Regions from separate parts of the Paenibacillus sp. J22R67 genome, predicted to be linked through region 3. Evidence: riboswitches for the same ligand, from Rfam matches in the RefSeq annotation. Region 3 holds a riboswitch; each other region holds the start of a gene.
What was found. Region 3 has a riboswitch for cyclic di-AMP ahead of AC58VC_RS37290 (C40 family peptidase). Riboswitches for the same ligand answer to the same signal wherever they lie in the genome.
Positions count from the first base shown of each region.

Region 1: it holds a riboswitch for cyclic di-AMP, as region 3 does, so the genes downstream of both, AC58VC_RS08400 (hypothetical protein) here and AC58VC_RS37290 (C40 family peptidase) in region 3, are expected to answer to the same signal.
Region 2: it holds a riboswitch for cyclic di-AMP, as region 3 does, so the genes downstream of both, AC58VC_RS35450 (hypothetical protein) here and AC58VC_RS37290 (C40 family peptidase) in region 3, are expected to answer to the same signal.

Region 1 covers NZ_JCAUAX010000002.1:502,900-513,483, forward strand. Annotated here, with positions in the region: gene AC58VC_RS08365 (LacI family DNA-binding transcriptional regulator) at 1-160, opposite strand, end outside; gene AC58VC_RS08370 (sensor histidine kinase) at 327-1,421, opposite strand; gene AC58VC_RS08375 (response regulator transcription factor) at 1,411-2,100, opposite strand; gene AC58VC_RS08380 (hypothetical protein) at 2,256-2,687, opposite strand; gene AC58VC_RS08385 (glycoside hydrolase family 26 protein) at 2,906-4,465, shown strand; gene gudD (glucarate dehydratase) at 4,531-5,898, opposite strand; gene AC58VC_RS08395 (alpha/beta fold hydrolase) at 6,090-6,929, shown strand; gene AC58VC_RS08400 (hypothetical protein) at 7,000-7,386, opposite strand; cyclic di-AMP (ydaO/yuaA leader) riboswitch at 7,473-7,609, opposite strand; gene AC58VC_RS08405 (alpha/beta fold hydrolase) at 7,668-8,498, opposite strand; gene AC58VC_RS08410 (MarR family winged helix-turn-helix transcriptional regulator) at 8,553-8,975, opposite strand; gene AC58VC_RS08415 (hypothetical protein) at 9,060-9,560, opposite strand; gene AC58VC_RS08420 (PrsW family glutamic-type intramembrane protease) at 9,576-10,584, opposite strand, start outside.
Region 2 covers NZ_JCAUAX010000018.1:30,604-41,187, reverse strand. Annotated here, with positions in the region: gene AC58VC_RS35475 (cache domain-containing sensor histidine kinase) at 1-1,229, shown strand, start outside; gene AC58VC_RS35470 (response regulator transcription factor) at 1,226-2,734, shown strand; gene AC58VC_RS35465 (helix-turn-helix transcriptional regulator) at 2,735-3,637, opposite strand; gene AC58VC_RS35460 (APC family permease) at 3,789-5,615, shown strand; gene AC58VC_RS35455 (hypothetical protein) at 5,943-6,464, opposite strand; cyclic di-AMP (ydaO/yuaA leader) riboswitch at 6,749-6,917, shown strand; gene AC58VC_RS35450 (hypothetical protein) at 7,037-7,453, shown strand; gene AC58VC_RS35445 (hypothetical protein) at 7,552-7,995, shown strand; gene AC58VC_RS35440 (potassium-transporting ATPase subunit F) at 8,152-8,229, shown strand; gene kdpA (potassium-transporting ATPase subunit KdpA) at 8,277-9,947, shown strand; gene kdpB (potassium-transporting ATPase subunit KdpB) at 9,978-10,584, shown strand, end outside.
Region 3 covers NZ_JCAUAX010000025.1:7,320-17,903, forward strand. Annotated here, with positions in the region: gene AC58VC_RS37250 (lipase family protein) at 1-454, opposite strand, end outside; gene AC58VC_RS37255 (ABC transporter ATP-binding protein) at 592-2,307, shown strand; gene AC58VC_RS37260 (ABC transporter permease subunit) at 2,472-3,548, shown strand; gene AC58VC_RS37265 (hypothetical protein) at 3,545-4,501, shown strand; gene AC58VC_RS37270 (hypothetical protein) at 4,561-5,157, opposite strand; gene AC58VC_RS37275 (methyltransferase domain-containing protein) at 5,335-6,228, shown strand; gene sugE (quaternary ammonium compound efflux SMR transporter SugE) at 6,265-6,585, opposite strand; guanidine-I (ykkC/yxkD leader) riboswitch at 6,665-6,767, opposite strand; gene AC58VC_RS37285 (MSMEG_1061 family FMN-dependent PPOX-type flavoprotein) at 6,835-7,497, opposite strand; gene AC58VC_RS37290 (C40 family peptidase) at 7,577-8,050, opposite strand; cyclic di-AMP (ydaO/yuaA leader) riboswitch at 8,054-8,192, opposite strand; gene AC58VC_RS37295 (hypothetical protein) at 8,361-9,179, opposite strand; gene AC58VC_RS37300 (M1 family metallopeptidase) at 9,237-10,584, opposite strand, start outside.

The sequences.
Region 1 (10,584 bases), on a different contig from region 3:
CCCTTGCTACGGCATTGGGCTTATATTGTAATTCTTCTATCAGCTGCAGCACTCTATTGCGTACTTCCAAGCTGGTATAACCCTTGCCAGATATCACCCGAGATACAGTTGATTTGGATACACCGGCGCGTAGGGCAATTTCCTTAATCGTATGTTCCATGCTGTGACCTCATTTCTGTATGTGAGACCGTTCCCACACATTTAATTTAACTTAGAAATATTATTGCTGTGTTAGCAGCAAGATAAGTAATTGTAAAGGCAAAAAAAGCCGCTCCTAGGTTCTCACAACCTTTGGAACAGCTCTTATATAAGGTGAAACTCGTGATTTATACGTACATAGGCAGCTGAATCTCAAACACCGTACGTTGTTCATTACTAGAAACAGTGATCGTTCCCTCATGTGCATCTACGATGCTTTTTACAATAGCTAGACCAAGCCCAGAACCGCCAGTGTGCTCCGAGCGAGACTTTTCTGCCCGATAGAAGCGTTCGAATATATAAGGTAAATCAGCACCAGAAATTGGCATTCCATCATTCATGATGTGTAAAATAACATGCTTCGCACTCTGTTTAACACTGACATCAATGAACTTCCCATACTTGCTATACCGAATCGCATTCGATATCAGGTTTTCCAAAGCGCGCATCAGCTTATCTCCGTCAGCAAGGATCATAGCGATTCCCTCCTGATACGACAATCGCATTTCCATCTTCGCTTCGCGCAGCTGGAACGAATAATCTGCCGCTAACTGTCCGATGAGATCGGTAATATTGATTTTTGAGCGATTTAATCTGTTCGGTCCATAACTCATTTGCGTATAGTCAAACAAACCATTCACCATTCGTTCTAGTCTGCGTGACTTTGCATATGCGATGTCGGTGTAATACCTTAGCTCAACCTCATCCTTGTAACGATCCTCACCGATTAATCGCAAATATCCAAGTATAGAGGTAAGCGGCGTACGTAAATCGTGGGACACATTCGTAATCAGTTCACTTTTTGTTTGTTCCGCTTTTAGCTCATCTAGCTGAGAACGTTGCAGCTTATCAACAATCCGGTTAATCCCCATAGCCAATTGACTTAACTCATCATCTGATTTTATCGCAATCCGGTGATCGAAATGACCTGCTTCAATTTCCTTAACACTCTCTATGATTCGCATAAAGGAATGAATAGGTTTAAAGCTCAAGACTAGCGTAATACCAATGAAAAATAGATATCCTAAAAGGATATAGCAGCTTTGAATACCGATTTTTTCATCAATAATATTGAAATATAGCCAAAGGGCTCTAACACCGTAGTTCAATAAGATTCTTAAAGTCATATAGATGCAAAAAAGAAAGAGTAGCGTACTCGCCGCGCTGATTGTAAGCATAATGATGAGTTTAGTAACGATTTGTTTGTACAGGTTATTTTTCAATTTTGTATCCGACTCCCCATACGGTTTGTATCAACTTATACCCTAGCTCTTTTTCCAATTTGTCACGAAGATTGCTAATGTGCACCATAACGGTATTATTGGAGAAATAATAGTTCTCCTGCCAAATGAGCTGAAAGATTTCCTCCGCGCTGAAAACTCTCCCTGGATGAACGGCCAAGAGATGAAGGATCTCAAACTCCCGATTCGTCAAGGGAACGTCCTTGCCATCCGCGGTCACTTTATGATTCGCCTTGTTAATCTCAATGGCATGTATTTTCAACACATGTTCAGGATCCGTATGAGGTACAGCGTTATATTGAAACGAACGACGAAGAAGCGATTTCACTCTTGCAGCTAGTTCTAATGGGTTAAAAGGTTTTATCATATAATCGTCGGCACCGCTCATTAACCCCAGCACCTTGTCCATATCCTGTGTCTTCGCGCTTAACATGAGAATGGGGATCGTTTTGTTCTCCCTCACTTTTCGGCACACCTCCATTCCGTCTATGCCCGGCATCATGACATCGAGGATAATCAAACTAACCGCATTCTCCTCCAGTGCTATTAACGCGTGTTCACCGTTATACGCCTGCAAGATTTGAAACCCTTCATTCTGCATGTAAATCGAAACCAAATTGGCAATTTCCTTGTCGTCATCTACAACCAAAATCGTTTTCATCCTTCTAATTCTCCGATCTTACCTATTTGTTAACGTTAGGGTAACACCAAAAGTTAAATTTTCTTTTAACTAATTCATAAGTTTTTCTTAAGGTTTATATAAAAAAGAACGCAGTTGATTTCCCTGCGTCCTTGTTATTGTCAACCTACGAATCGTTAGCCGACCCCTGGATCTCCTGGATTCCACTGTTTAAATGGCGGCACCGTATAGGTTTTTCCATCCATGCCAACATAGGAAATTGTATTTGTTTTCCCGTCCCATTTCGCGAATTCCGTTTTTAATCGGGCACTAATTTCATCATATTGTTGTTGAGACACTTGGCCTAAGCTGATCGATTTGCTGTAAATTCCGAGCGTTTGCTCTAATCTAGTACTTTTGAATTCTCCTAGTGTCAGTGGTTTTTTCTTATAGTTCCCATCGTTCTCTACCTCATAAATATATCCAATGACATTCGAATCATTCGTTTGCGCTTGAACAGATGGAACTACAGGTGCTGCCGAATGATCAGTATTTGTTGCGGCATAGGCAGTGGCTGCGGTTGTTAGGATTAGTGTTGCAAGAGATGCTGATAGAATTAGTTTTTTCATTTTTAAATCTCCTTTTTCGTGGTTGTTGTGTCGTCGACGACATCTTTTATATTAAGGGTAAATTTTAAAGAGTATTGTAAGTAAACCTTAAGATTTATTAAGAAGCTATCTCCCTATTGGTAGCGACACTTCCATTGACCGCCTCCCAAGTTTGGGCATACAATTAACTTATTGAATCCGCGGAGGCTTACAACTTCCCTATGAGAGGAACCTCTATCATGTTTAAAAAGGTTGTCTGGACAATAGGTGCCATCGGCTTGGCAAGTTGCATCGCGGTCACTTTTTTTGTCATCGATACGCAAATAAATGACCTCGAGCATAGCCGATCAGAACCTGCTGCTATATGGACTCATCCCACCGTTACTTCCCCAACTCCCAAGCCCAAACAGCCGGATATAGTTACCTATTGGAAGAACCAAGAGAAGAAATCCGCACAATCCGGATATTCTGATGCCGCTGCTGCCTACCAAGATCGGATCGCGGCTTACTCAGCCGGGCTTCCTTCGATATCGCCACTAACTCATAATTGGCCTAGCATTCAATCTCCTTCAGCGAAAATGGAGCTCTATCACCGCGTCCCTTCGATAGCGGAATCTTCCAGTCTTGCAAAACACGAGCCAGCATCAGGGACTTATATTGGTATGCTAGGGGCAGATCGCAGAGTCGGCTATGATGTTACGAAGATTGAAGATGTATACGGACGAAAGCACGCCCTTTATTTGGCTTATGTCGGATGGCGGAAGGTACAGACCGATACGAACACGTATTTCCCGGCACGGACAGCCGAAAGAGTAAAGGAGCTGGGCGGCGCACTCCAGATCGGTTGGGAACCGCGCTATGGCTTGGACGACGTGCAGGATGACGAATACGTCCGCCGGTTTGCGCGGGAAGCCAAGGCTTCCGGCATTCCAATATTCTTGCGTTATGCTTCAGAGATGAATGGCGCATGGGTGCCTTGGCATGGTAATCCTCAGCAATACGTGGAGAAATTCCGCCTTGTTCACGATATTATGGCCGAAGAAGCACCTAATGTCGCGATGGTTTGGTCGCCTAATTTCTCGCCAGCGGATACGATCGATGACTATTATCCAGGCGACGCCTACGTAGACTGGGTTGGTTTCTCCTTGTACAATACTCCCTATTCAGCAGATAAAGAACAGCTCAAAGGGAGCGTAATCGATACCTTCGCACCTCTCTATGAGCGTTATAGTCATAAACCTATTATGATTTCAGAGGGGGCAATTGCTCATACCTATTTGCCGACTAACCAAACATATTGGAGCTGGGCCGAAGGCCAAATGGGGTACATGTACGGTTTGCTGCCGCGATTGTTTCCGCAGGTTAAAGCGATCACCTACTTTAACTTCAGCCGCGCGCAAGCGATTCGAACGAATGGGACTTATGTCTACGATATCGGGGAGAATCCCTTCATGGACGGGTTATATCAAAGGCTAATCACATCCGATTGGTTCCTAAGCAAGGTCGAGTCAGGTGTTGACCCTATTCAATATCGGTATGCGCCAGTTCTAGGCCAATCTCTTCCCATTGGAAAACAAACGGTTATTGTTAACCCTAAGCTTGAGAATGAGCGAGGTGAACCTCCATTTGCTATCGCCATTTATCAAGGCAATCAGCTTCTTGGCGTCAGTTATGAAGCTCCATGGGAAATTGAAGTTCAAGTGCCTGCTGAGTCGGCGACTGAACCATGGTATGCACTAGCTTTCAATGACAAAATGGAGCCCACTGCTATTAGCAAAGGTGTTACATCTACAAATTAATGGCATCTTGCATGAAAAAACCCTGACGGATCAAAGTCCGTCAGGGTTTATGTTATGTAGATCACCTACCTCAAAAGACAAGGTCGTTTATGATCATATTTCCAATTTGGGACATAAAATTGCATAGCCAACGCATCATCACGCGCTCCCAAACCTTCCTTATTGTAAAGCTGATGCGCTTTTTCAATAGCGTCCATGTCAATTTCTACGCCCAGACCCGGCTTGGTCGGAACATCCACCATGCCCCCAACAATCTGAAACGGCTCCTTAGTCAACTGCTGACCGTCCTGCCATATCCAATGCGTATCAATCGCCGTTATTTTCCCCGGTGCTGCGGCTGCCACATGGGTAAACATCGCAAGTGAAATATCAAAATGATTGTTCGAGTGAGATCCCCACGTCAGTCCCCATTCATGACACATCTGAGCTACTCTAACAGAGCCTTGCATCGTCCAGAAATGTGGATCGGCTAGCGGAATATCGACAGATTGCAGCTGAATCGTATGCCCCATCTGGCGCCAATCGGTAGCGATCATGTTGGTTGCCGTAGGAAGGCCTGTCTCACGCCGGAACTCAGCCATAATTTCACGGCCGGAATAACCGTTTTCTGCTCCGCATGGGTCTTCGGCATAAGCCAATACATGATGCTTATCGCGGCATAGGTGAATCGACTCAGCTAAAGACCATGCCCCGTTAGGGTCAAGTGTAATTCTGGCTTGAGGGAAACGTTCCGCTAGTGCTGTGACCGCTTCGATCTCCTCCTCACCGCGCAGTACGCCTCCTTTCAGCTTAAAATCATTAAATCCATATCGCTCATGAGCCGCTTCGGCTAGTTTCACAACGGCCTCTGGTGTAAGCGCTTCCTCATGACGCAGTCTAAACCACTCGTTCTCAGCATCCTCTGCCCCCAGGTACGGGAGATTTGTTCGATTCCGATCACCTATATAAAACAAGTAGCCTAACATCTCTACTTTATCGCGCTGTTGACCTTCTCCTAGAAGTGCAGCAACAGGAACACCAAGGAATTGTCCCAAGAGATCAAGCAATGCGGCTTCCAAAGCCGTAACGGCATGTATCGTGATGCGAAGATCGAAAGTCTGCAAACCGCGTCCACCCATATCTCGATCAGCGAATTGCTTGCGAATTTTGGTAAGAATGTTATTGTATTGACCGATCGATTGACCGATAAGCAGTGCGTTCGCATCTTCAAGCGTTTTACGAATATTCTCACCGCCTGGTACTTCACCTACGCCCGTATGCCCTGCACTATCCTTAAGAATGACGATATTACGTGTAAAGAATGGAGCATGAGCCCCACTAAGATTGAAGAGCATACTATCGTGCCCTGCAACTGGAATAACCTTAAGTTCGGTAATAATTGGTGTACGGGAAGTCTGGTTTCTCGATTGCTCATTTAGTAGTTCTTGTTTCATGTCTGGTCTCTCCCTCTCATTTGGATGAATACCGGTTTAATGAATGTGAAAACTAACTAGCTACCTTATGCTAAATTGTACCACGTCCTCTAGCTCCTAAGTACTTAAATACGTCAAATTCACATATTTTTGTTAGGGAATAGTATGAGCTCGCCGGAGAGGAAGTTGAAATCATGGTACATTATAAAAAAATGAAGATTGATGGTTGGGATCTATTTTTTCGCCAAGCCGGAAGTCCTTACAATCCAACAATCATCCTACTTCATGGTTTTCCAAGCTCATCCCATATGTTCAGGGATTTAATTCCTCTACTATCAGACCGATTTCACGTCATTGCTCCTGACTATCTTGGATTTGGTAATAGCAGCATGCCTACCGTAGAAGACTATTCGTACACCTTCGAGAATCTATCTATGATGATTGAAAAGCTTATTGATAATCTGTGTATTTCTCATTATATTTTGTACACCCATGATTATGGGGGTCCTATCGGATTCAGACTGGCTATTCGTAATCCACAGCGCATTCTTGGGTTCGTTATTCAGAATGCCGTGGTAAGTGTAAACGGGTTAGGAAAACCCTTTGATCTTTTCAAAGCACTCTGGGCCGATCGAAGTCCTGCAACAGAGGCAGCCTTTGCCAAGCTAGTAACCTTTGATTTTACCAAAATGCAATATGTTACTGGCGTGTGCCAGCCTTATCTGATTAGCCCCGATGGTTATTTAATGGACCAATTATTCTTGGATCGCCCAGGCAATGACCAAATCCAGCTGGAACTGGGCTACGATTATCGCAAAAACGTAGAACAATATCCCGCTTGGCAGCAATACTTGCAAACGTATCAACCTCCTACCCTGATAACCTGGGGCAAAAATGATTTTATATTTACGATAGAAGGGGCTCTAACCTTTGGAAAATTATTGAAATGTGTGGAAACTCATTTTTTATGTGGAGGGCATTTTGTTCTCGAAGAACAAAGCCAGCATGTTTCCGAGCTTATCAAGCGCTTTTTTGGCCGTATCTATACTTGAAGTTCCGTTACTTAAATTAACAAAAAAGGAGCTGCCCGCAGGCAAGCTCCTTCTCTATTGTTGAAGATAGTTAAATAGTACTGCTGCTAATGTACTCTCTGAGGCAAGGATACGGACCACTGAGGATATGCGCCATAGTTACGATAAAATTGTGATGATCCTCCAGGATTTGCGGGGAAGTACCGACACGACTGGCTAGTGATTGTTCAACCGCTAATTCCTTTTCGGAACTTAGTTGATTGAGCAGCTCATTGTTTTGAGCGACCGTTTTGCTTATTTCCATTAATGTCTGTGTTTCGACGCCTGATGGTTGGTAAGCCAAATTCGGAAATTGAATGTCGAATTCCTCTAACCGCTGTTTTAAATGAAGAATCTCGTGTTGACGTTGTAAAGAATCGTTGGATCTCTTCACTTGAATAAGATTCTTCAACCCATTGGTTACTCTCGTAAGCAGCATGTCTAGTTCCTCCTATTTTCTCTAGAAGAGAAAAAGGAAGCGAGGGAATAGAACCTCATGTAACAGGGTTCCAATTAATGTTTCTAACCTTTTCTTTCTACGCTGACGAAGTTAGCTGACGGATTCGGGTTGAAAGTTAACCCTAACACAATATATGTGTACTCACCCCAGGAAACTTGGTTCCCCCGCTTCTTTAATCTAAAGAATTAAGCGTATTTTATCAATTTACTCCAATGTTTAAAGAGAAGCAATAGTAATATTTTCTTATATCTGCTATGTCATTAGTCATGCATGCCTTTCAACCAAACTAGTATTCGATCTACTACCTCCTTATATCTTTGCCCGACTAGCAGGCCGGTGTGCGTTGTATTCCAAAGCCCCGTATATTCAGCATGGAGATGCTCAGCCGTCACCTTCCCGCGCATGTCATCCTCCTCACCATTTACTGCCTTAATAACCAAACTTGGCATATCTATCAACCTGCTGTCTATCGAAATTCCACCGTTTGATCCCAATGAATAATAAAAAGCGTTAAATGCTTTTAACGACTCCATAGCCAAATATTTTCTCTGAAAATCAATGTCATCTACCGATTCATCTATACTTGAATAATCTTCTCGGGTTGGGGCAGGCATGATGCTTCCCAGTGTCATTTGTCCTATTTCTTTGTAAGGTACAGATTCATAAACTTCCTTGCTTATACTTGTATCAATCACCACCAAGCCTACGAGTTCAACCGTCTCAGCCAGCTTCTGGCTCAATATTCCACCCATACTAAAGCCAATGAGAATCGGAGGAACACCACATTCAGCCAGTACCTCCAACATATCCTCCAAATAATCTTCGAAGGATACATTTGTCAAATCGAGCACTCTGCTCTTGTAATGTCCTCTTAAATTCATAACATAACATTGCCATCCTTTATTTATAAAGTGAGGAATGTATTTACTCCACATCCAACTGCCCGTGTAAGCACCGTGTACGAATAAAAGTGGAGGTCTTTCTGGATTTGCCTCTGGAAGGTCATCTCCCTCGAATACTTCTAAGAATAGATCATTTTCTCCGATGTATTTCACCCTATGATCTGGCAAATCTTTCGTATAATCTCTCATGAAAAGCTCCTCCTCGTTATTTAGTTTGACGTCAAACTATTAGAACAAAAAAAATTAAAAATTGTGATAAATTTTCATTAGAATTCGCAGCAATTCTTCTTTTTCTTGATCCGAGATATTAAAGTAAAATACGTCTAACATTTCTTGGGATATGGTTTCAAATACAGGCTTCAGTTCCTCCCCTCTTGGCGTTAAGGCAACATATACGACCCTTGAATCTTCGCTGTCCCTTTCCTTAGTCACATAGCCGATACGCACCAATTTGTCAACGAGTGCAGTCACAGTAGACTTATCTTTATCAATTCTCTTGGCGATATCCGCCATAGTCAATCTAGGCGCATGAAACAGTGCAAAGATAATATCTCCATGTGAAATAGCCATATCCTCGACCCCGTATTTCGCCATCTCGGATATAATAAACCGATTCGTCTTTTCTCTAATTTTGGATATAAGTGATACAGCATCTCTTGGTTTCATATCTCGATTATAGTTTGACGTCAAACTAATGTCAAATATAAATTTAAGGCAGCCGTTCCAATTGGCCGGCTGCCTTAAGTCTAATCACAAAAGCTTACTCTCGTAGGATTCTTGGAACCACTCATAATTGTCAAGAATACGTTCCTTATCCGCATCACTTAAATCTAAATATCTGTCTACAATGGATTTCAGCATTTCTGAAGAGAATGATTGTCCCTGAGGTTGTAAACTGTCAGCGGATAAACTGTCCATAATTGCCCCTAGTAGTGCCGCAGGAGCACTTCCTACCTGATTGTTAACTATCTCTACTGCTTTTGCAGGATTATCTTCATATAACAAATTAAATGCAACGGCTTGAAGATACGCATCCCCTAAATTTTCTTCCAGGATCTTCGAGCAGAAAGGTGATGCTTTTTCCTTATCCTTTATGGACAGTTCAGTTAACGCTGTAGTGACTTCCTCAACATTGTCTAAACTGTTTAGAATCGCAATTAACTGATCGGTATCCATATTGGAGATGTATGTTTCATAATTAACGATCCTGTCCAATGCTGCTGCTTTCTCATCTTGCTTCTTATTATCCATTCTATACCTCCATACTTAAATGGTCGTTGGGATTAACTTTATTGTTGAAAGATACGGCTGTCCATTAACCATCTTCCACGTTGTTAGTACTTTGAGTTTACCATTAGGACCTTCTAGTATGCTTGGGAAATCCAACGTATTTTCAGGTCTTATTTGTTTTCCTACTTCTAATAAATGATTGGCAATGGATTGGTTATTCTCTATTGTATCACTTAATCCTATCGATTCGAGTTTTTGCCGCATATCATCTGAGCGATCAAAATTATGTTTCATCTTTTCAAGTCTTTTTAACTGTTCGGCATTATGAGGGTCTGCATCAAATACTTTTCTTTGGGTTTGTTTTAATCTCTTTAAATCTCGGATCTGTTCCCTCACGTCTTGAATGTTAACATTGACCTTGCCTCTCAAATATTTCTCAATTTTATCTACGGGTATTATCGTATCTCCATCTGTATAGACCTTAATGGCTTTCCCACTCTGCGGTGCAATAACCTCTTCAATTTTAAGCTTACCTGGCACGTCAATATCCAGCTTTCGGGAACCCAGCTTGTCGAGAATTTTGCGGGCGTAGCGCCGCCCTCTCTTCCCCAACCAGCCGATAGCTCTGCCGAATGGAATTCGGCTTAATATAATACCTGTAGCAACGGCGAGCGCATTTTCGGGTGTCAGCAGCTTCTTTGGATCACGTATATACCCTGCAATCTCATGCCCACTGCCGGCAATTCCAGTCGTAGTCAACGCGAACCCGACAGCAGGCCAGAACCCAACAAACAGCAACGACAACGCTATAGTCCCAAGAATAATTGCACCTTGCTCGAACCACGACAACCGATCCCACCAATTTTGTAACGAATCGAACATACAAGCAAAGCAAGCTAGTCGATCGCCGCCTAAGTAGTAGCCCTCCATACCCTTATACAGAGCAGCCACAAGCAGAAACGCAGCAAGTCCAGTGAGTACCTGATACAGAACCTTCATCCGTTTCTGGATGTGCTCCTGTCTACCGAGTGCTTCCTCATTGCCA
Region 2 (10,584 bases), on a different contig from region 3:
AGCAGGATTATCTGAATAACGCGGATAGCGAGGTTTTCTCGGTTACGCGTCTGATCAAGGATCCAGACTCGAGTCGGCCGCTGGGCATCATTATGGCGGATGCCGACACGGTCCTCTTGGATCAGATGATGAAAGGCATTCGGCTGAGCAAGGGGGCAAAGGTGGTCATCCTTGACGATAATGAGCAATTGATCTATGCGAATCAGCCTATTACTGGCGAGATGCAGCGCCAAATTGCCTCGGGAGATCGGACGGTCATGGACGCGAAAGACTCCTACACCGTCGTTCGGGAAACGATCTCCCGCTCGAATTGGGTGATCGCGATCCTATCGCCGGAGGCTTTCATCCAAACCCATTTGAAGCGGGTCTATTGGATTGGTTCCGCTTTTGCGGCGAGTGGCTTGTTGATCGCGTTGATTCTGTATTTCACAGTCTCCCACTGGATTGTTACACCTTTCAAGCAAATGATTCAAGTGATGAAGCGCGTCCAGCGCGGAGATATGAATACGCTTTATCGGGTAAAAGGAAACGACGAAATCTCCCAGCTGGGCAGCAATTTGAATACGATGATCTATAAGCTTGGTGAGCTGATTGATCGGGAATATAAAGCCGTGCTCGGGAAGCGGAACGCGGAGTACCGGGCTTTGCAGTCGCAAATTCAACCTCATTTTCTGTACAACACGTTAAATGGCTTCATTGGACTCAATCGAACGGGGCAAAGCATGCAGCTGGAGAGAGCTATTCTGTCGTTAAGCGGCATGCTGCGCTACACGCTAGAGCATAACGATTGGGCGCAGCTGCAGGAGGAAATCGATTTTATAAACAAGTACTGCGGGCTCCAACAGGTTCGTTTCGCGGAGAAAATTCAGGTGCACATCAGCTGCGATCCGGATGCTCTATCACTCTTAATTCCGAAGCTGCTGCTGCAGCCGATGATCGAGAATGCTATCATTCATGGCATAGAACCATGTGATCATAGTTGTGAGCTCAGAATGGACATCCGTATTCAGCAGATCCCTGGTGAGAAGGAAGAAGTAGTAGTGATTCAAATTAGTGATAACGGGGTGGGATTTGAGTCAAGCAAGGTACAGGAGGGCTTAGGCATTCGGAATGTTAGGGAGCGGTTGCAGCTGTCTTTCGAGGGAGCATCGATGCGTATTCATAGTGCTAAGGATGAAGGGACTAGTGTTCAAATCCTACTACCTTTAAAGGATGTGATGCGAGGATGAAATTGATCATTGCAGATGATGAGAAGCTGATTCGGGCGAGCATTCGCAGTATGGTTCAGGATGTAGAATCCTCCTGGCACATTGTTGGCGAAGGAGCGAATGGTGAGGAGCTTCTGGAGCTGGTCAATGAACATAAGCCGAATGTCGCCATCATTGATATCCGGATGCCCCGAATGAACGGGCTGGAGGCGATGCGTCTGGGCAAAGCGATCTCGCCTTGCACCAAGTGGATCATCTTAAGTGGATTCTCAGACTTTGCTTATGTGCAAGAGGCTCTACAGCTTGGCGCGTCTGATTATTTGCTAAAGCCGGTGAACCCGCTTGATTTGGAGCGGGCGTTAACGAATACGGCCAAGCACAATAAAGAATTCATCCAAATGCATAACCAACAATTCGAAAATAGTTTATTTGCCCTATGCAACGGTCTTACGACCTTGAAGTTTGAGGAGCTGGACAGTGTCTATGTGCAAGGCTGGTTTATCGGCGCTGTTTGTATATTTGATACGACCAAAACAGGGAAGTCTTTTTCGGACATGACCTGCGCCTTTTATGATGACCTGCGTGAGCGTATGAAAGGCTTGCTCGTTTATGGCATGAATTTTGCCATGGTGTCGCTGCCTGATGGTGAGTGTGCGGTTATTGGTTCTTGGGATCCGTTGAGAGGTTTTGATTGCAGGGAACAAGTGCAGCAATTTTTTGACGAGCTGGCCTGTATTGCTGAACCCTATCGTCAAGAGGGTTTAGCTATAACGATTCTACAAACCGGTGAGTGCCGCGGCTTCGATCAGCTGAATGTCCAGCTTGCCCAGCTTGGGGAATGGAGCCATCTACGTGTGGTTCGCGGCATCGGGCAGCGCATTAGGTATGTAGATCTGGAGTCAGAAGCTCAGGTTCCTGATAGCTCCAAAATCAGTTTGCTTTTCTGCGCGATTAAGCAGCATATGTATTTCAGGGCGTATTTGAATTATCAAACGGCTGTTGGAGAGCTGGAGGGATTGCTGCTAGCTGGCAAACGAAGTTCGAGTGCGCAAACGCAGCGGGCCATTCACCTGTATATGGTGCAGGCACTAGGTGTTGGAGGTGCTTATAATGCCGATGCCACGCGGCCAGAGACTGAAGTGATCAGGGCATTGAGGGAGATGGGGGAAAGCAAGCTGCGAGAGATCAAGCCCAGGGAGCCAGTCACGGCTGATCTGATCGAGCAGGTCGTAAAGTATCTCGAACAGCATTATATGGATGATATCGGGATAGGTTCAATTGCCCAGCAGCTCAATGTGTCTGCCAACTATTTAAGCATGCTGTTTAATAAAAAAACAGGAACGCCATTCGTTAAATATTTAACGAATATTCGCATGCTGAAGGCCAAAGAGCTGCTGCTCAATACGAATTTGCAAGTGAAGCAAATCGCGGAGAAGGTTGGCTACTACAGCACGCGGCATTTCACCAAATTATTTGTGGAGAACTGTTCGAGTTATCCATCGGATTATCGGAAGAGTCATGTCTAGTCAAATGAATTGCGAAAACTTGCGATACTGCTGAGCCGACATCCCTTCCCACTTTTTAAATATACGACTGAAATAGTGAAAATCATCATAGCCGACTTCCAGCGAGATTCTCTCGATTTTATTATCCGTTTCGCGTAGCAGCCGCTTAGCCTGCTGATGCCGGACGGATTGCAGGTATTTATTAGGGCTCATGCCGAGCATATCTTTAAAAAGCTTACTCATATAGTCTTCATGAACATTGATGAAAGCGGCCATATCGCCATTGGTCCACTTTTTTCGGTAACTCGTTTTGAGTTCATGAGCTAGATGCTGTAAGCTTTCTTGATATTTCGGGTGAAGGGTACGATCGGTCTCGGCTTGGTGCCGGATAAGCAGTGTGAGCATTTGGAGCATCAGCCCCTTGGAAACCATTTCGAAGCCTTGTTTCTGCTCGGTCATTTCATGGATGGTCGCTTCCATCAGCGAAACGACAGCAGGAGGAAGCGAGATGGAGTATCCGTATGGAAACAGAGGTGTCCCGTCGATAGAAGGCATCGCGCAAAAACAATCCACAAGCGGATTGCTTTCATCCACGACAATATCCCCTTGCTTCACGCGCAGGTCGCTAAAGAAATCGAAATGAATCCCCAGCAGATGAACATGCGGCGCTGTCAACACTTCGATCGTGTGATACACGTTAGCTGGTATAAGCAGCAGCCTTCCAGCCGGAATCAGCAGCGATCTCCCCAGTAAAGTGGCCAGCAATTCGCCTTGAATGACATAGAGAAACTGAAAATCGTAAATGCGCCGCGCCCATTTGAATTGAGGCGTTCTTTGGTGCAGTTGAGCCCAATGCACGCTGGGCGCTAGCTCGCGATATGTGGTAGGCCGAATCGGAGATCCCTCTGTCAATGTCATCACCATCCAATGGATAGACTGAGTAGACGTTCGGTTCCATTTTATCACATGGCTTGTTCGACTTTTGTAGAAACTTGGCAGTATGAATTGTGGTTCTTATTGTATCTTCGAGGGTAATTTAAGGGAGGATGAACTCAAAAAATTTGGCGGTGGTATGATGTTGTCTGCATTGAAAAGGTTACTCATCGGTCAGCCTTTGAAATCAGCCGAATTAGGGGAGCAAAAGCTGAACAAAACAAAGGCATTAGCGATCCTGTCTTCCGACGCGCTATCATCGGTGGCTTATGGACCTGAACAGATTCTGATTGTGCTTATCACAATAAGCGCCGCGGCTCTTTGGTACTCGGTACCGATCGGTGTCGGTGTGCTCATTCTATTATTGGCTCTCATTTTGTCATATCGGCAAGTTATTTTCGCGTATCCCCGTGGGGGCGGAGCGTATGTCGTTTCGAAGGAGAATTTGGGTGTGAATGCGGGCCTTCTCGCTGGTGGCTCCTTGCTGGTGGATTACATCCTAACAGTGGCGGTCAGCATCTCGGCGGGGACAGACGCCATTACTTCTGCCTTCCCGTCGCTCCATCCCTACAATGTGAACATAGCTACTCTGCTCGTGATCGCCATAACGATCCTAAATCTCAGAGGGATCACGGAGTCAGCTTCGATCCTTGCCTATCCCGTCTATTTATTTATTTTGGCGTTGTTTATATTAATCTGCGTAGGCTTGTATAAAGGGGTGACAGGGACAGTCTCACCTGAAGTGCATACTACTATAGGGACGCCGGTTGCGGGAATTACACTGTTCTTGTTATTAAAAGCTTTCGCATCCGGCAGTTCGGCATTAACGGGCGTGGAAGCAATCTCCAATGCGATTCCAAACTTCAAAGAGCCAGGACCGAATAATGCCTCCAAAACCTTAGCGGCTATGGGGTTATTGCTTGCCATTTTATTTTCGGGCATCGTGTATTTGGCTTTTGCCTACGGCATCGTTCCCAAAGCGCAGGAAACAGTAGTCTCACAGATTGCCTCCCAAACATTTGGGAGGAATTACATGTACTATATCATCCAAGGCACCACTGCGATGATCCTTGTGCTTGCCGCGAATACCGGGTATTCGGCCTTTCCTTTACTTGCTGTTAATTTGGCCAGGGACAAATATATCGCTAGAATGTTTACGATCAGAGGGGATCGATTGGGCTATTCGAACGGGATCATTTTCCTGGCGGTTATGTCGATCATTCTGATTATTGCTTTTAAAGGCCGGACGGAGCATCTCATTCCCCTGTATGCGGTTGGTGTGTTTATCCCCTTTACGCTCGCGCAAACAGGAATGCTGGTGAAGTGGGTACGCGAGAAACCTAAAGGCTGGATCGTCAAACTAACGATCAATTTGATTGGCGCGTTGATTAGCTTTACCGTGATGCTGATCTTTTTTATCACAAAGCTGGGGCAGGTATGGCCTGTGTTTATCTTCCTCCCCTTAATTGTTTATACATTCCATAAAATCAAAAAGCACTATGAGGCTGTCGGTGAGCAGCTCCGAATCACGACATGTGAGCCTTCCGTCGAGATCAAAGGCAATGTGATGATTATACCTGTCGCGGGAATTACACATGTCGTGGAAAATTCCATGAATTACGCCAAATCGCTGGCGCCGGACCAGATTATTGCTGTGTATGTGGCTTTTGATCGGGAGGCCGAGAAGCAGTTCCAAGAGAAATGGGAGTGTTGGCAGCCGGATGTGCGGTTAGTTACGCTGCATTCTCACTACCGAAGCATCATTCAACCGTTGACGAAATTCATCGATACCGTGGAACATAAGGCGAATGAGTCGAACTACCGGGTAACGGTCTTGATTCCGCAGTTTATCCCCAAACGAAACTGGCAGCACATTCTCCATAATCAGTCCAGCTTGCTGATCCGCGCGTTTCTGCTGTACAGGCGGGATCTGATCGTGACGACGGTGCCGTATCATTTGAAAAAGTAGATGTGTAAATAAATTCGAGCATATTAAAACGGTTTTTTTGACAGCTATGGGGAACTACACGCCGCTATTTTGATAAAAACCCAGATATTCGATGTTTAGCGGAACTACGTTCCGCTATTTTGCCAATTTCACTTAAAAAACGTGCCATGGAGGACAAATAGGAGCCTGTAGTTCCGCCTTGAGAGGAAATCGTTTATTTTATTTAAAATAGAGGACTGTAGCTCCCCTCGTAAAAACTAGGCCGGATTTCCGTTAGATTTTTGGGAATTACGCTGGATCATGAGGACGTCAGGAAACCAACCTGGCGTTTTTTGCATGTCAGGCTGCCTACACCGTGGGGCTCCCAGCCTTAATTGTTTTCCCAAGATAGTGCTCTCTTTGCACGCGCATGATGAAAGCTTGAAGTTCTTGCTCGGTTTCACACACGGCCGCGTGTTCTAACCAAAGGAAGAACCTTTTTTTACATATGGCAGAAGCATGCAGCGGGAAGGTATCTCTCGATTTGATCACATATAGTCCAGAGGGAACGTTCTTCCAAGGGGCTGTGAAATTCATGCGGATAGATAGCCTAGATCGCTTCTCCCAATCTTGCTCCTTTTGTTTGTTTCGTATAGACCTGTACATGTTCATGATCACGTAATGCTCGGAGATTTCCGTCCATTTGGCATATCCGGCTTGCTGCGCTTTTTGAATAATTTCCGACTTCGCCTTACAGAACCAGTACCCGACAATAATAGGGAAACGGTTAGCTTCTTCTAGCCATAAGACACCGAACCACTCATAAGTTAAAGCGATGGGATTTAACGCTTCGGGGATTAACCCTAAATAATAATGGGGAGTAGAAGCCATCGTCATTTCTCCTTTGCACGTAAGACCTGACAGAAATAATGTGTGTGTTCTGCTCCTTAATTGTAAGGCTGGGAGTGATAAAAATGGGGTAAAGAAAAGTGGGGTAACCCATAAAAAAACGATAAAAATGGCGTAAATGGAAGGAAAACGAAGCTTGGATAGTGATAATGAATGCTTTGATTAATTGAAAGCGCACCCATTAGTCATTATGCCGAAAAAGAGATTGCGGTACGTTTTACAGGCTGAGCTCCAAGGCGTAAGATTCAGAGCATCAACTTCACAGCAAGTTGAAAATGCTGAGTTCCCGCAAGGGGAACGGGGGAACCAATTGAGGACGGCTCTAGAGCAACGTCTTCGCGGGGTGAATCCAAGGCAAGCTCCAGCTTGCCAAGGTAGGGCGCTTCCAAGCCCGAATCCGACAGCTAACCTCGTAAGCGAATTGGGAGAGAGCCAACGTTCTATCGTGCTAATTACAGCTTGTATATAGAAGCTGCCATGAAGCCCGAGAGCAGAGATTCTCTGCTCGCAGGCTTCTTTTTGTTGTCCAAAAATTGAGGAGAGTGAATCTACCAATGGTTCCCGAATGCAAGATTACCCGAATTGAATGCTATCGCTTTGATGATGAGTTATCCGATAAACTGCTGCCTGGACATGGCCGCGACTGCCTGTGCGGCATGCTTTCGATCTCAACAAGTCTGGGGACGAGCGGTTTAGGGGATTATGAAATTCCTTGCGGCAACCTGAAGGGAGATTTCGTTCAATGGGCTGTTGTCTTTCAGAAGCTCAAAGGGCTTTCCCTTGAGGACGGTTTGGAATATGTGCATCAGAAGAAAGAGGCATGGGGGGAAACAAGGACTCATGTTATAGAGTCGGCATTAACGGACTTGTCAGATAAGCTTCATCATAGATCTATAGGCAAAAAAGAGGTAGATGTTCTATCGAATCGTTCCTATATCTTTGACCATTCAGAGGCTTATGTCTCTTTCTAAGCAGGCATTTTTATGCTTTTTTTATATGCACGCTATAGATTCTTTACCTCATTTTTATACCGTTCGGCGTTACAATGAGTCAGGTAAGAGAGGAAGCGATGAAAGTCATGCAAAGCGATTTGCTGCTAATAGCTGCGCCTACCAAGGCAGGCGAAGACTTTATGAAACAAATAAAGTTGAGTAGTTTTCCTTTTGTTGCATTAACAAACAATAAGATGGAAAAACTCAAGCTAGAGGGGCAGGGAGTGAAAAAAATCATCCAAGTGGATACATCGGTACCGGGTTCATCTACACCTATTATTCCCGATTATCCAATCGGAAACATTATTTTGTTCGAAGAGAGCTTGACGTTATGCTGCCGGTACATTCAGATATGCCGCAGTTGGACATCAGGGTCTATGTATGTGATTACCCAAAGCGTAAATCCTAGATTGATTTATAAAGGGTTAGGCGCTGACTACGTTATTTATTCTAAAAATGGTGATGTGAAGTTCCTTCTATCCACTTTATTACAAAAAACCAATAAATTAGGTACTGTCTGATTTGAAGGAGGTGCGCTATGTACAACGATGTGACAATGATTTTATTAATGGCATTGACCTTCCTGGGGTTCTGGGGATTTATGAAATTTTGTGAAAAAGCGTAAGCTGATGCTTTCGATGCAAGTTTTTGGATGAAAACTTATAGGAGGCAACCAAATGATTGTGATTGGACTAATTGCGGTAGCTATCATGGTGTATCTCGGTTTTGTTTTAGTAAAGCCGGAGAAATTCTAATGGATAAATATGAACTTAAGTAAGCAGGGGGAGAACCTACTATGGGTATGGGATTGTTACAAGTAGTCATCACACTGGTGATTATCATGCTTTTGGTAAAGCCAGTGGGTAGTTACTTGGTGAAAGTATTTGGTTATGAAAAGAGCGGCCTGGATCGTGTGTTTGGTCCCTTTGAGCGTGCGACCTATCGGTTAGTGGGTGTAAAAGAAGAAGAAGCGATGGGGTGGAAAAAATACTTAGGAGCTGTATTAATCGTCAATTTTGTCATGATGATCCTGATGTACGCCGTATTTCGGCTTCAAAAGTATCTACCGCTTAATCCCGATGGGATCGGCAATGTATCGCCAACGATCGCTTTTAATACTGCGATTTCCTTCATTACGAATACGAACTGGCAAGCTTACAGTGGTGAAAATACACTGTCCTATCTATCTCAAATGGTAGGGCTAACGTTCCCGATGTTTACGTCGGCAGCAACGGGATTCGCAGTAGCTGTAGCTTTTATCCGCGGATTAGTTGGCCGTCAAGACAATCTCGGAAACTTTTATGTGGATATGACAAGGGCGATTACTCGCGTATTTCTGCCGCTTAGCTTCATTGTTGCTTTAGTTCTAGTTTTTCAAGGAGTTCCACAAACCTTGCTGGGAGCTGCTCAAGCGACAACGATTGAAGGGGCCGAACAAACGATTACTCGTGGATTGGTCGCTTCCTTTGAATCGATTAAGCATATCGGTACTAACGGTGGCGGATGGTTCGGAACGAATGCTGCCCATCCTTTTGAAAATCCAACGCCATTTACCAATATGATCCATATCATTTGTATGATGCTGCTGCCTACTTCGCTGGTATACGCATTCGGATTAATGAGTAAGAACAAAAAGCAAGGCTGGACCGTCTTCGCTGCTATGGGAATTATCTTCTTGGTTATGCTTTCCACGGTGTTCTATGCGGAGTATAAAGGTATATCCGCTGTAGATGCGCTTGGTGTACATGGCAATATGGAAGGTAAGGAAGTTCGCTTCGGACTATCCGAAACGGCACTTTTCACAACCGTTACTACAGCTGCTACAACAGGCAGTGTAAACTCGATGCATGAATCGCTTACACCGCTAGGAAGCATTGTTCCTTTAGCTGAAATGATGTTAAATAACGTTTTTGGAGGCAAAGGGGTCGGCTTATTAAACGGGTTGCTTTATCTCATCTTGTCCGTATTCATTTGTGGACTGATGGTTGGACGTACGCCAGAATTTATGGGCAAAAAGATTGAAGGCAAAGAAGTGAAGCTGGCTGCGATCGCGATTCTGACGCATCCGCTCATTATTCTAGTACCGACAGCTTGGGCGCTCATTCGCCCTGAATCGGTCACTTCCATAGCGAATCAAGGCATGCATGGCCTATCGGAAGTCCTCTACGCGTTCACCTCAGGTGCTGCTAATAACGGATCTGCTTTTGGCGGATTGAGCGCTGGAACGAACTTTTATGCGATGAGTATTGGTTTGGTTATGTTAGTAGGCCGATACATCTCGATCATCGCCATGATCGCTATCGCAGGTTCACTGGCAACCAAACGTGTGGTACCTGTTACAACAGGCACACTTCGGACCAACACGCCTTTATTTATGGGGATTTTGATCATGATTATATTAGTTATCGGTGCTCTAACGTTCTTCCCGGCGCTGGCATTGGGGCCGATTGCTGAACATTTGGCAGCGCGTTAAGGATAGACGTAATAGAGAGGGAGGATTTACATGGCTGTGGAACGTAAAAAAACATTATCAAAAGAAATTGTCAATCAAGCTATCGTGGATTCATTCAAGAAACTGAATCCAGCGGTAATGATTAAAAATCCGGTTATGTTCGTGGTTGAGGTAGGAACCGTCATAACCTTGCTGCTATCGCTTGCTCCTGATCTATTTGGCTCGACAGAAGTAGGCAGGGCTTATAATATCGCGGTCTTTCTCATTCTGCTCTTCACACTGCTTTTCGCTAACTTTGCGGAAGCACTGGCGGAAGGGCGAGGTAAGGCTCAGGCTGATTCTTTGCGGAAAACGAAGTCCGATACGAAGGCTCGTCTGGTTCAAAAGGACGGCTCTTATAAGGAAGTGTCCTCTACGACACTCCGTAAGGGGGACGTCGTTCGCATTGAAATCGGTGAGATCATCCCTTCCGATGGGGAAATCATTGAAGGCTTAGCCTCCATTGACGAATCAGCGATTACAGGTGAATCTGCTCCTGTGATTAAGGAAGCAGGTGGCGACTTCTCCTCGGTAACTGGCGGTACTCGGGTAGCGTCTGACTATATTGTTGTCAAAGTGACGACCGATCCAGGCGAATCTTTCTTAGACCGTATGATTG
Region 3 (10,584 bases):
ACCCCGTGTTAGTCGTAAGATCGGCAGCGCACAAGTTCGCGAGACATCCTCCAAGACTATGTCCAGTGAGGTAAAGTGTTTTACGAGGAGAAAGCTTGGACATGGCCGATAAAATCTGTTTGCGTGCGCTGCTGTAGATATCGAGAAAGCCTTTGTGGACAAGGCCTCCGTCTTTGGCATAAGGGAATACAGTCTGTCTGGCTATAGCATCGGAAATCCAATCAGACGTTGAACTCGTGCCTCTAAAAACGATCACGATCTGCCTATCAGACTGAGCAATAAAACCGAATAGCTCTTTATCGCTAAAGACCGAGGTTGCCGTAAAGGAGGAAACCATCCGATAATTGCGTGGCAAAGTGATGCCTTCCGGACCTTTCTCAAGCTGCTCGTAGCTCTGACTGCACATAGCGGCAAGGAAGATCGCGGTTCGTGTGTCCAATGAGTTGCTAAGCATTGTCGTTTCCTCCACACACAGAATGCTGTTCAACTATATATATGAAATTTGTGGACAGCTGTCTTCCGGCAACCGCCTATTTTTTCCCTCATTCAATTTTCTTTGATGTATAATAAGCGATGGAGGTGTGAATTAACGTGTTGAAACGTTTCTTTTCGTACTATAGGCCTTATAAGCACTTATTTATTTTGGATTTTACTTGTGCGGTTGTGGCTGGGCTCCTGGAGCTTGGTTTTCCGCTAGCGGTTAATCAAGTGGTCGATAAATTACTGCCTGCCGGGAATTGGGCTTGGATTCTATGGGCTTGCGCAGGGCTGCTTGCTGTCTACGGACTGAACACAGTGCTGAATTTCATCGTTACATATTGGGGTCATAAGCTGGGGATTAATATCGAGACGGATATGCGAAAAAAAATGTTTGACCATCTGCAGAAGCTTTCCTTCCGGTTCTATGACAATAACAAAACAGGTCAATTGATGTCGCGTATGGCGAATGATTTGCTCGAGATTGGCGAAGTGGCGCATCATGGCCCTGAGGATTTATTTATTGCGGTAATGACGCTAATCGGCGCTCTTCTGCTTATGCTGAGCATTAATGTGAAGTTGGCGCTGCTAACCTTCGTGATTGTTCCTCTACTGCTCTGGATCGCTGTGTATTTTAATCAAAAAATGACGAAGACGTTCCGCCGGATGATGGGCGATCTCGCCGACATTAATGCTAGAGTCGAAGATAACATTGGCGGCATTCGTGTCGTTCAGGCTTTTGCCAACGAGTCTTACGAGAAGAAGCTGTTTGAAGATAACAATGGGCGGTTCCGCATAACCAAGCTGCTTTCTTATAAAATCATGGCATGGAACGTCTCCTTAAGCTATATTCTTATGCGTTTGGTGACCGTGTTCGTGTTGATTTGCGGAACTTGGTTCGTGATTGATAAGCAAATTTCCTATGGGGAATTTATTGCGTTCGTTCTATTGACGAATGTGTTTCTGGGTCCGATCCAGAAAATCAATAATGTCATTGAAAGCTATCCCAAAGGTATTGCCGGCTTCAAGCGGTATTGCGAAGTCATGGATACAGAGGTTGAAGTGTCTGATCAGCCTGACGCCGTGAAGGTTGGCCATCTGGAAGGTCAAATAACATTCGATTCTGTCTCCTTCGGATATGGGCATGAAGCCCGGGTCTTGAATAACATTTCCTTGTCTATTCGCGCAGGGGAAACCGTTGCTTTCGTAGGTCCTTCCGGTGCAGGCAAGACAACGATATGCAGTTTGCTGCCGAGATTTTACGATGTAAATGAAGGCAGCATTTCCATTGACGGCATGGATATACGAGGTATCCAGTTAGAATCGCTGCGCCGACAAATTGGCATCGTGCAGCAGGATGTGTTCTTGTTCTCCGGCACCCTGCGGGAGAACATTGCTTACGGCAAGCTAGGCGCGACGGATGCCGAGATCTGGGAAGCTGCACGGCGTGCGCAGCTGGAGGGATACATCGTGTCCCAGCTGAAGGGGCTGGACACGGTCGTTGGCGAGCGCGGCGTCAAGCTCTCGGGCGGACAGAAGCAGCGCCTTGCGATCGCGCGGATGTTCCTGAAGAATCCGCCGATTCTCATCCTCGATGAGGCGACTTCGGCGCTCGACACCGAGACCGAGGCGGCGATTCAGCAGTCGCTTGCGGAGCTGTCGCAGGGCCGGACTACGCTTGTGATCGCCCACCGACTGGCGACGATCAAGAATGCCGACCGCATCGTCGTCGTGACGGAGCAGGGCATTTCCGAGCAAGGCGGTCACGAGGAGCTTATCGCTGTAGGAGGCGTTTACAGCCGCTTGCATCAAGCGCAGTTTAGCTCGTGAGCGAGTGGAGTTTGAAAAAGACCTGGCAGCGATCTTAATGATCGCGTGTCAGGTCTTTTTGTTTGGCATGCTGGAATTAAAATGGATAGTGCTCCCAAATGAATCATGGTAAACTATGAAATAGTTATCTACCAACGGTGAATAATAGAACGAGGTGACCGGTTTTGAAGTCAACGATTCGGTGGCTGTTACTCGGGGTGTTTACACTTGTGTGTATCTTCTTCTTGAGCAACATCCGAAATGCATTCTTGTCTACCCAGCCAGATCAAATTCGGCTCACGCTCGGACCGAATACAAGTATTCAGAAAATAAGTGAACAACTGCCGGGAAGCCGTATACTCAATGAGAAAACAGGTTTGCTATCTGTTCCCTACGGCAAGACGTGGGACTACATAGGCAAGACGTTGACGATCAAAGGTATTTACCCAGCGTCAGCTGTTCCATTGGAGCGTCCTATCATTTCATGGCGGTATTACGGCTATTCGGTGAAAGAGCAAATCCAGGGTTTTTTCCATGGCGATTTCGGTAAATTCCGCAGTCCGTACAACCGTAATGAAGTCTCTGTGATCGGAGAACTTCCTACTATGCTGCTTCGTACGTGTACGTATTTCATCCCTGGCCTGCTGATGGCTATTGTGTTTAGCATGCTCATGGCGATGTTAGCGTCATTGTGGCGCAGATTGGGCGTTGTACTAGATGGTGCGCAGGCTCTTCTTGTGGGGTTACCTGATTTTTTCTTAATTGTACTTATTCAATTAGGCGCGATTTATGCGACGAGGTTGTTGGGTCATTACGTGCTGCTAATTGTACAAGTTGGTGATAAAACGCCATTTCTTATCCCATTTCTCACCATCGCGCTGATTCCGTCGGTTACGATTTACGGTACCATGCGCGTCGCTATTACGCGTGAGCTAGGTCAGGACTACGTCGTTACCGCACAAGCCAAAGGGTTGACCCGTGGTGAGGTACTGATCTCGCATGTTCTGCGCAATGTCATGCTTGATTTGCTCTCGATCCTGCCGAAGGCGACGACATTGGCACTGGCAAGTATGGCTGTTGCGGAAGCGATCTGCGGCATTTTCGGCCTGGGAGGCTTCATTACTTCGCCTGCTATGCAAAGCGTTACATCAATGTCAGTCATTTGCATGTCGCTCGTGCTGCTCGCGATGGCTTTTCACGTACTGTATGCCTTGCTGCGTAAAAGGTTTGTCGTTCGCACAGGGGAGGTTGTCTCACGATGATAAAACGTCCATCAAGCGCATTTTACATCTCAATTGCGCTTATCGCTCTTATTCTCCTTGTTGCGATATTTGGCACATGGCTGAAGCCGCATGGCATTCTGCCAGCGGACAAAATCAACATGATACAGTATCAACAAGACGGGAAAACGCGTTACAACATCCCGCCGTTCTCGCCGAATAGTACATTCCTGCTGGGGACGGATCATCGGGGCTTTGATATGCTGAGCCTACTGCTTAACGGATTGAAGTACACGCTGGGCACGACTTTAGCTCTAACACTGCTCCGTTTTGTGATAGCGCTGCCTTGGGGATTGTGGAGCGGGACCACCGGCAAAGGGTGGGGGGTTCTAAAGGCGATGCAGTGGGTAGTCGCATCCGTACCTGCTTTTGTATTTCTGTTTCCGCCACTCGCCGGGATGTATTTCGGTCTGAGGCTCGATCAGTGGGTGAAAGCGGATGCGCACTACAAGATGCTCTTCTCCGCTACTTTTGTCATACTCGTCACGTTCATCGGCGTATTTCCGCTTGCTCATCAGATAGCCGAACGTACACGCTATTATAATGATAAATTATTTATTGAAGCATCGCGTTTAATGGGAGGTTCCGTTGTTCATCGCACAGTTAGGCATTTAATCCCCTGTATGAGGAATGAAATGACGTTCATGTTCCTTAGCGAATTCATGCAAGTGCTTTTCCTGCTGGGTCAATTAGCTGTGTTTAACATTGTACTTGGCGGTACAGAAACCATTGGTGACAGCGATGCCGGTTACTCCATTACCATCACAACATCGGGGGAATGGTTATCCCTTATCGCATATGGCTCCAGATATATTAGGCTGCATCCTTGGATTATTTTGAGTGTGGGTACCAGCTTCGCCCTGTTATTCCTCTCGCTGCAGTTCTTCTTAAGTCAATTGAAGCGCCGCTATGGGAGCGAACGACAATTGATGTAAAAAAGGTCGGGTTCCATCCACGGATGGAGGCCCGGCCTTTTTCAGTAGATAAGAAAGTATTACTGCAAATTGCTGAGTCGAAAATCGAGTCTGGCGGCAACGCCTGCAGGCATTTGCGCGGTGCGCGGTCCGCCAAGGTTAAAGGCGATGATGACGACATCATTGCGTCCACGTCTTACAAATCGACGAATGTCGAAAGTACGACCAGGATTGTAGAAAGAAGGTGTATTCTGCGGTCCGTCAAAGAGGAGCGGCACACCGTTAATGATGACAACGGCGTAATTGTCGACAGATAGGAAGAGAGAAGCGCCGAGAATGGCTCTATTTTGAGCAAGCGTGAAGCGTGTCGAAATGATAGCATTCTCACTGTTTAAGTTGCCAGAGTACCAAACATAGTTGGCATTCGTAACGGGCACCCACGCAGGATCGCGGGGAATGATTTGTGCATTGAACCACGAGTTGTCGGTTCCGATCGAAACGGTGCGTTGGCTCAGAAAGCGGCCCGACCCGGGCTTATGGTACTTTCTAAGTTGCGTGCGGTACATCAGCATGGCTTTGCTTCTTGGCAGCCCTGCGCTCTTGGGGAGCCGAACAATTCTGCTCGGTTTTCCAGCAATACGTTGTTTGGGAATCATTTCTCCATCTCCTATCAACATATGAATATACTTGCTTAGTATTCTATGTGTACTAGAGGGATTTGCGAGGGTGAAAGGCTAGTAGCAACTTCTTTAAGTAGCCTGAATTTCTCATTTGCAATAAAAGGTACAATTAATATGTTCAAATGACATATAATATATGTTATAATGAGAAAAACGCAAAGGAGGTTCCTCCCAATGGATGACAAGAACGATAAAACCAAAAGACTTTCCGTCTACTTACCTGAAAAGGTGAAGACTGATCTGGAGCGCATGGCGGAGGAAACAGGCTTGTCTATGACGCAGCTTATTGTGATGGCGACGCATGGTCTACTGGCGAATTATGCCTCGCAGGGCGGAGCTATTTTTGCCGACTTATTGGCAGCTAAACAACGGATCGTTCACGAGGTGAAGGATCGGCAGCGGCTTTTGCATGAAGAGAAAGAAGGCGTGCAGGATTACTACGGTGCGCGAGCGGCTGAATATGAACGGATTTACGCCCGCGAGGATGCGGACTATCAGCAAGAGCTTGCGATGCTGGCGGATATCGTGAAGAAGCAGGTAACAGGGAGCCGTGTTCTGGAAGTGGCTTGCGGTACCGGATATTGGACTCAGTTCATGGCGGAAAAGGCCAAACACATCGTTGGTGTGGACGTACGACCAGAGGTGCTGCAAATTGCGGAATCTAAGTCCTGGCCGCTTCATAATACCACCTTCATAGAAGGGGATGCATACAGGCTTTCTGAGGTAACAGGGGACTTTGACAGCGGACTCGCCAACTTCTGGTTTTCGCATATTCCGAAAAATCGCGTGGACTCCTTTTTGCAAGGATTCCACGAGCGGCTTGGACGAGGAGCCCGCGTGTTTATTGCGGATAATGTGTACGTGCCAGGAAGAGGCGGAGAGCTGATTACGAATGAACATAGCGAAGATACGTACAAAAGAAGGGAGCTGGCCGATGGCTCCAAGCATGAAATTATTAAAAACTACTATTCGTATGAAGAGTTGAATGAGATCTTTAAGCCGCTGTCGGAGAATTTGCGAATATTTGTAGGCAGCTCCTTCTGGTATGTTAGCTACATAGTGGCTTAAGAATCATCGGCCAAAGTGAAGTAAGAAACGTTAGGCTTAATGTCCAGATGTGAACTTAAGGCCGAGAACGCCGACCAGAATGAGGATCATGAATAGAATACGCAGTAAACTAATAGGCTCATTCAGGAATAGGGTACCGATAATAATCGCCCCTACAGCGCCAATACCCGTCCAAGCGGCATACGCTGTGCCGATAGGAAGAGTTTTCGTAGCTGCTGCCAGAAAATAAAAGCTGATAATCATGCCGACAATGGTGATGCTTGATGGAATCAGTCGTGTGAAACCATTGGAGAACTTCAATGAGATCGCCCATACGACTTCAAAAACACCTGCAATGACCAGATATAACCATGCCACCGTGAATCACTCCTTCAATAAGTATTCGAAGATGCGCGGCAAAAAGAAAAAGCCTGGAAGCACTATCGCATCGCGATAAGACTCCCGGGCTTTTTCCCCTCCGTGATCACAGCGTATCCGCTGTGTGTTTTCTCTCGGACCAGACCAGCGCTGCAGCGCCCCGGAACCCTAGAAACATGATGTCGTAATTATAGGACGGCTTACATGCTATGTCAAGTTACACAATTTCTCATAAGGTGATGCTTTGCTCTATTCCTTCAGCTCGACGCCATTCAGAGCCACGTGAGCACGGAACATTGCCATGCTATCCGGGTGCTCCTGTTCTGGCAGCCAAGTGTCTTGCTCCCAAATCTTGGATAGCTTGAGGGCGCGACTGCAGTGAACGAAGCATTCCTGCACTTCAACGCCAACCCCTACAACGGGGAGCTTGCCGCCAAGCTGCATACCTTCGAGCAATTGCTCATCTTGCGTCAGCCAAGCGCGTCCGTTAATCCGCAGCACGGTTTCGACACCGGGGATTACGAACACCATGCCGACTTGGGGATTGTCGAGCAGATTTTGCAGAGAGTCAATGCGGCGATTCCCCAGCCGTTCAGGATAGATCAGACGACGATCATCCAGGACATGGACGAAGCCTGGATGGTCACCGCGCGGAGAGACGTCGCATAGACCCTCTTTATTTGACGTAGACAAGAAAAATAAAGGGGATTTTGCCAAAAAAGCGCGTATATGATCGTCGATGCTGGAGATAACTTTATTTTGGACGGCAAGGTGGGGCTCTCCGACACGGGGTCTTAGCTCCTCAAGGGACTGAATGATACCAGGGAATGGCGGGTTGTCGTTTCCACTTGTTAGCGACATGGTTGGTGTCCTTTCTCGAAGCCCAAGCGCTTCTGACAAATTTGTAACCACAAGAAAAGAATAAAAGCCCTGAAAAGCGGCTCATTCGAGCTAACGCTTGTCTGGGCTTTATTCATGAGGAACAAGAAAATTACTTGGATTCAGCAGTTAGTTGATTATAGATATCATCCCACAGAACACGTCTAGCGGATACATACCTTTTCGCATAATAGGATTCGCTTAGTTTGTTTTTCACGATACCTTCATTGGAAGCAGAGTGAATGAATTCACCGTTTCCAAGGTAGATGCCAACGTGAGAAACGCCTTTACCCCCTGTGTCGAAGAACACAAGATCACCTTTACGCAGATCACTTTTGTCGATCCAGTAGCCCTCTTTATTTTGAGCTGCTGAACTATGAGGAAGGTCAATGCCGAATTTATTGAACACGTACGATGTGAAACCAGAGCAATCAAAGCCTCTTGTTGTCGTTCCCGCATCGCGGTACGGTGTTCCAATCAATTCGTCAACCGTTGAGTCCAATGTGGATTCTGACGCAGACACACTCCCTAAAGCTACACTCAAAAACAAAACAAGACTAAAAAGAAGAGCAACAACCTTTTTCAACTGCTTGTCTCCTTCCGGTGCCTACGAGGTTAGCTGGAGGGTTCGGTTGAAGGTTCCCTATGATCCCTGTCTTGCAAGATCAATTCACCCGGTATGGTTCCCCCGTTTCCCCAAGAAATGAGGAATTCGGCATGAAATATTTGGTTTTTTGATGCTAGTCACTTTAATTCGTCATAAACATCGAAATTCCTCCTTTTTCGTGCAATTTGGTCTGAAAAAATGTGTAAAGGTTCGCTTTACAGACAAAAAAATCCCCTTTTGCAAGGGGATTGAACAAATCTAAACCATTAATGGTTTTATTTATTAGGTTTCATCGGCTCATTTTGGCGGAAAGAAGCTGATATTGCGAAGTGATGGACCACATTTGCATGAAAATATGGAAGAGCGGGAAAAGCTGATAAATGATCAGCGCTACCAGACCTGCCCAGATATAGGTCGTAGTAACTGTGATCCCTGCCAAAAGTCCTGAACTGAGTAAAAGTATCAGAGAAAGGCCGATAATTGGAAGTGAATACCGCATGAACGTTATGACCGTGGATACGATGCCGAGATGCGCCGCAATAGCGAACTGCACGTACATAAAAAGTAGATGCAGCAGGAAGCCATAAACCAGCATCCCCATGAGCCAAGGCAGTAAGTCGAGGGAAGCTTGTTCGTAAGATGTGCTGTGAGCCAGCACCTTCTGCGCTTTGGGCAGTACCCAGATGAGTGGCAGCAGAGACATGGCGATTCGGATTATATACACGGCGAAGAAGGGAAGCATGAGTTCCTTGATGCCGCGGACGAAGCGATAGCCAGCATTTTGATCCGAATGTGTGAGCGAGTAGTAGACGCCGCTATTCATCATCGGGGTGAGCAGCATGCGAGCTAGGAGCAAGATAGCCAGCCACCACAGGTAGGAATGGCTAAGATCCGTTTTGAATAACTGGAACTGACTTTCGGCTAGAAAAAGCTGGAGCGCTTCCTTCGGCTGGTCGCCGCCAGGAAACCGGTGCATGAGGGGAACTAGCACCCCTTGTACAAGCTTATACAGCAGCATGCCCCAGCACATTTGGTAGATGAATAAAACAATCGTAGCGAAGGGTTGCCGTAGAGCCGCCCTGAAGCCGGATTTGAGATAGGTTGTCACGGGTGTCCCTCCTAAGCGTTGTTTTCTGAAGGCAAACTTGCCTTGTAGAGTGGGCGCCTACCAGGCCACCCACCCGAAAATAGCTTGCAGGAATTGAATAATGCCGAGATTCAGGCGGAGTTTCCACTTGGTATCTACTTCTGCTTGCATGAAGTTATTAATATGTTTGTTTTCTAGAATGAGCGAGTAGTTCGGATCAATGCGAACCCAATCAACAGGCGTCGTGTGGGTTAGTTTGTACTCAATGCTGCTCTCTTTGCCGTCCCATGTTTTGTCGAGAACCGTACCGTCGGCGAAATGGAACTGAATCGGCACTTCGGGCGAATTTCCGCCGCGCTTGGAGATGAGAACCGTACTTTCGTAAGGGCCAGTTCCTTTGCTGCCTGCAGCTTTCACATGGATGCTCTCAACGGTGTAATCAATCATCATCGAGCCATAGACATATTCATTGAAGAAGTCGTCCCACTTCGTTTTGGAAACTTCCTCGACAATGTTTTGAAAGTCTTTGGTGGAGGGGTGCTTGAATTGCCATTTTTGAAAATAAGTCCGCATGATACGATCCATGGTTTTGGTGCCAACCTGTTTCTCAATTGCTTTCAGCACGAGCTTGCCTCTGGTATACACATTTTCTGCGTACTGATCATGTCCGGTATAGGCCCATGCATTTTGGCGTAGGGCGTTTGGAGAAGTAATGTAGCTGGACTCGACAGGCAAATTAGGGGTCGCTCCGAAGTCGGCTTCCATCACTTTATCCTCAGCATAGGAGGTAAAGCCCTCATCCAGCCAAGCTTCTTCAAACTCATTGCTCGCCACGAGGCCATAGAAGTATTGGTGTCCGATCTCATGTACAACAACGCGTTCCAATTCCTGATCCGGTGTTTTGTCCTCCGCGCCCCAAGCCGTTATTAGCGTAGGATATTCCATTCCGCCTGCGCCGTTGCCTCCAGGAGGAGGTACAACGATGGACAAGGTCGAGTAAGGATACGATCCGTACCACTGACTATAGCGGGATAGCGCTTTTTTGGCGGCGTACATATAACGGTCTTTCAATTCCTGATGGTTGGGATCCAGATAGAGCTTGATCTTCACCCCGGGTATTTGCGGTGTAGAGAAGGGCTCTTCCACATACACGAAGTGCGGTGATGCTGACCATGCGAAATCATGCACGTCATCGGCATAAAATTGATACGTTTTCGTCCCGTTCTCCGTCACAGCTGGTTTCACAGGGAAACCGGTCGCGGCAACCGTATAGTTCGCCGGCACTTGAATTTTCACATCATACAATCCGAAATCTGCGTAAAACTCCGAATTCCCATGATATTGGTGGAGATTCCAGCCTGGCTCCGTGCGACCCCTTGTGCCGGCCCGCTCATATGCGGCAACCTTAGGGAACCATTGCCCAGCC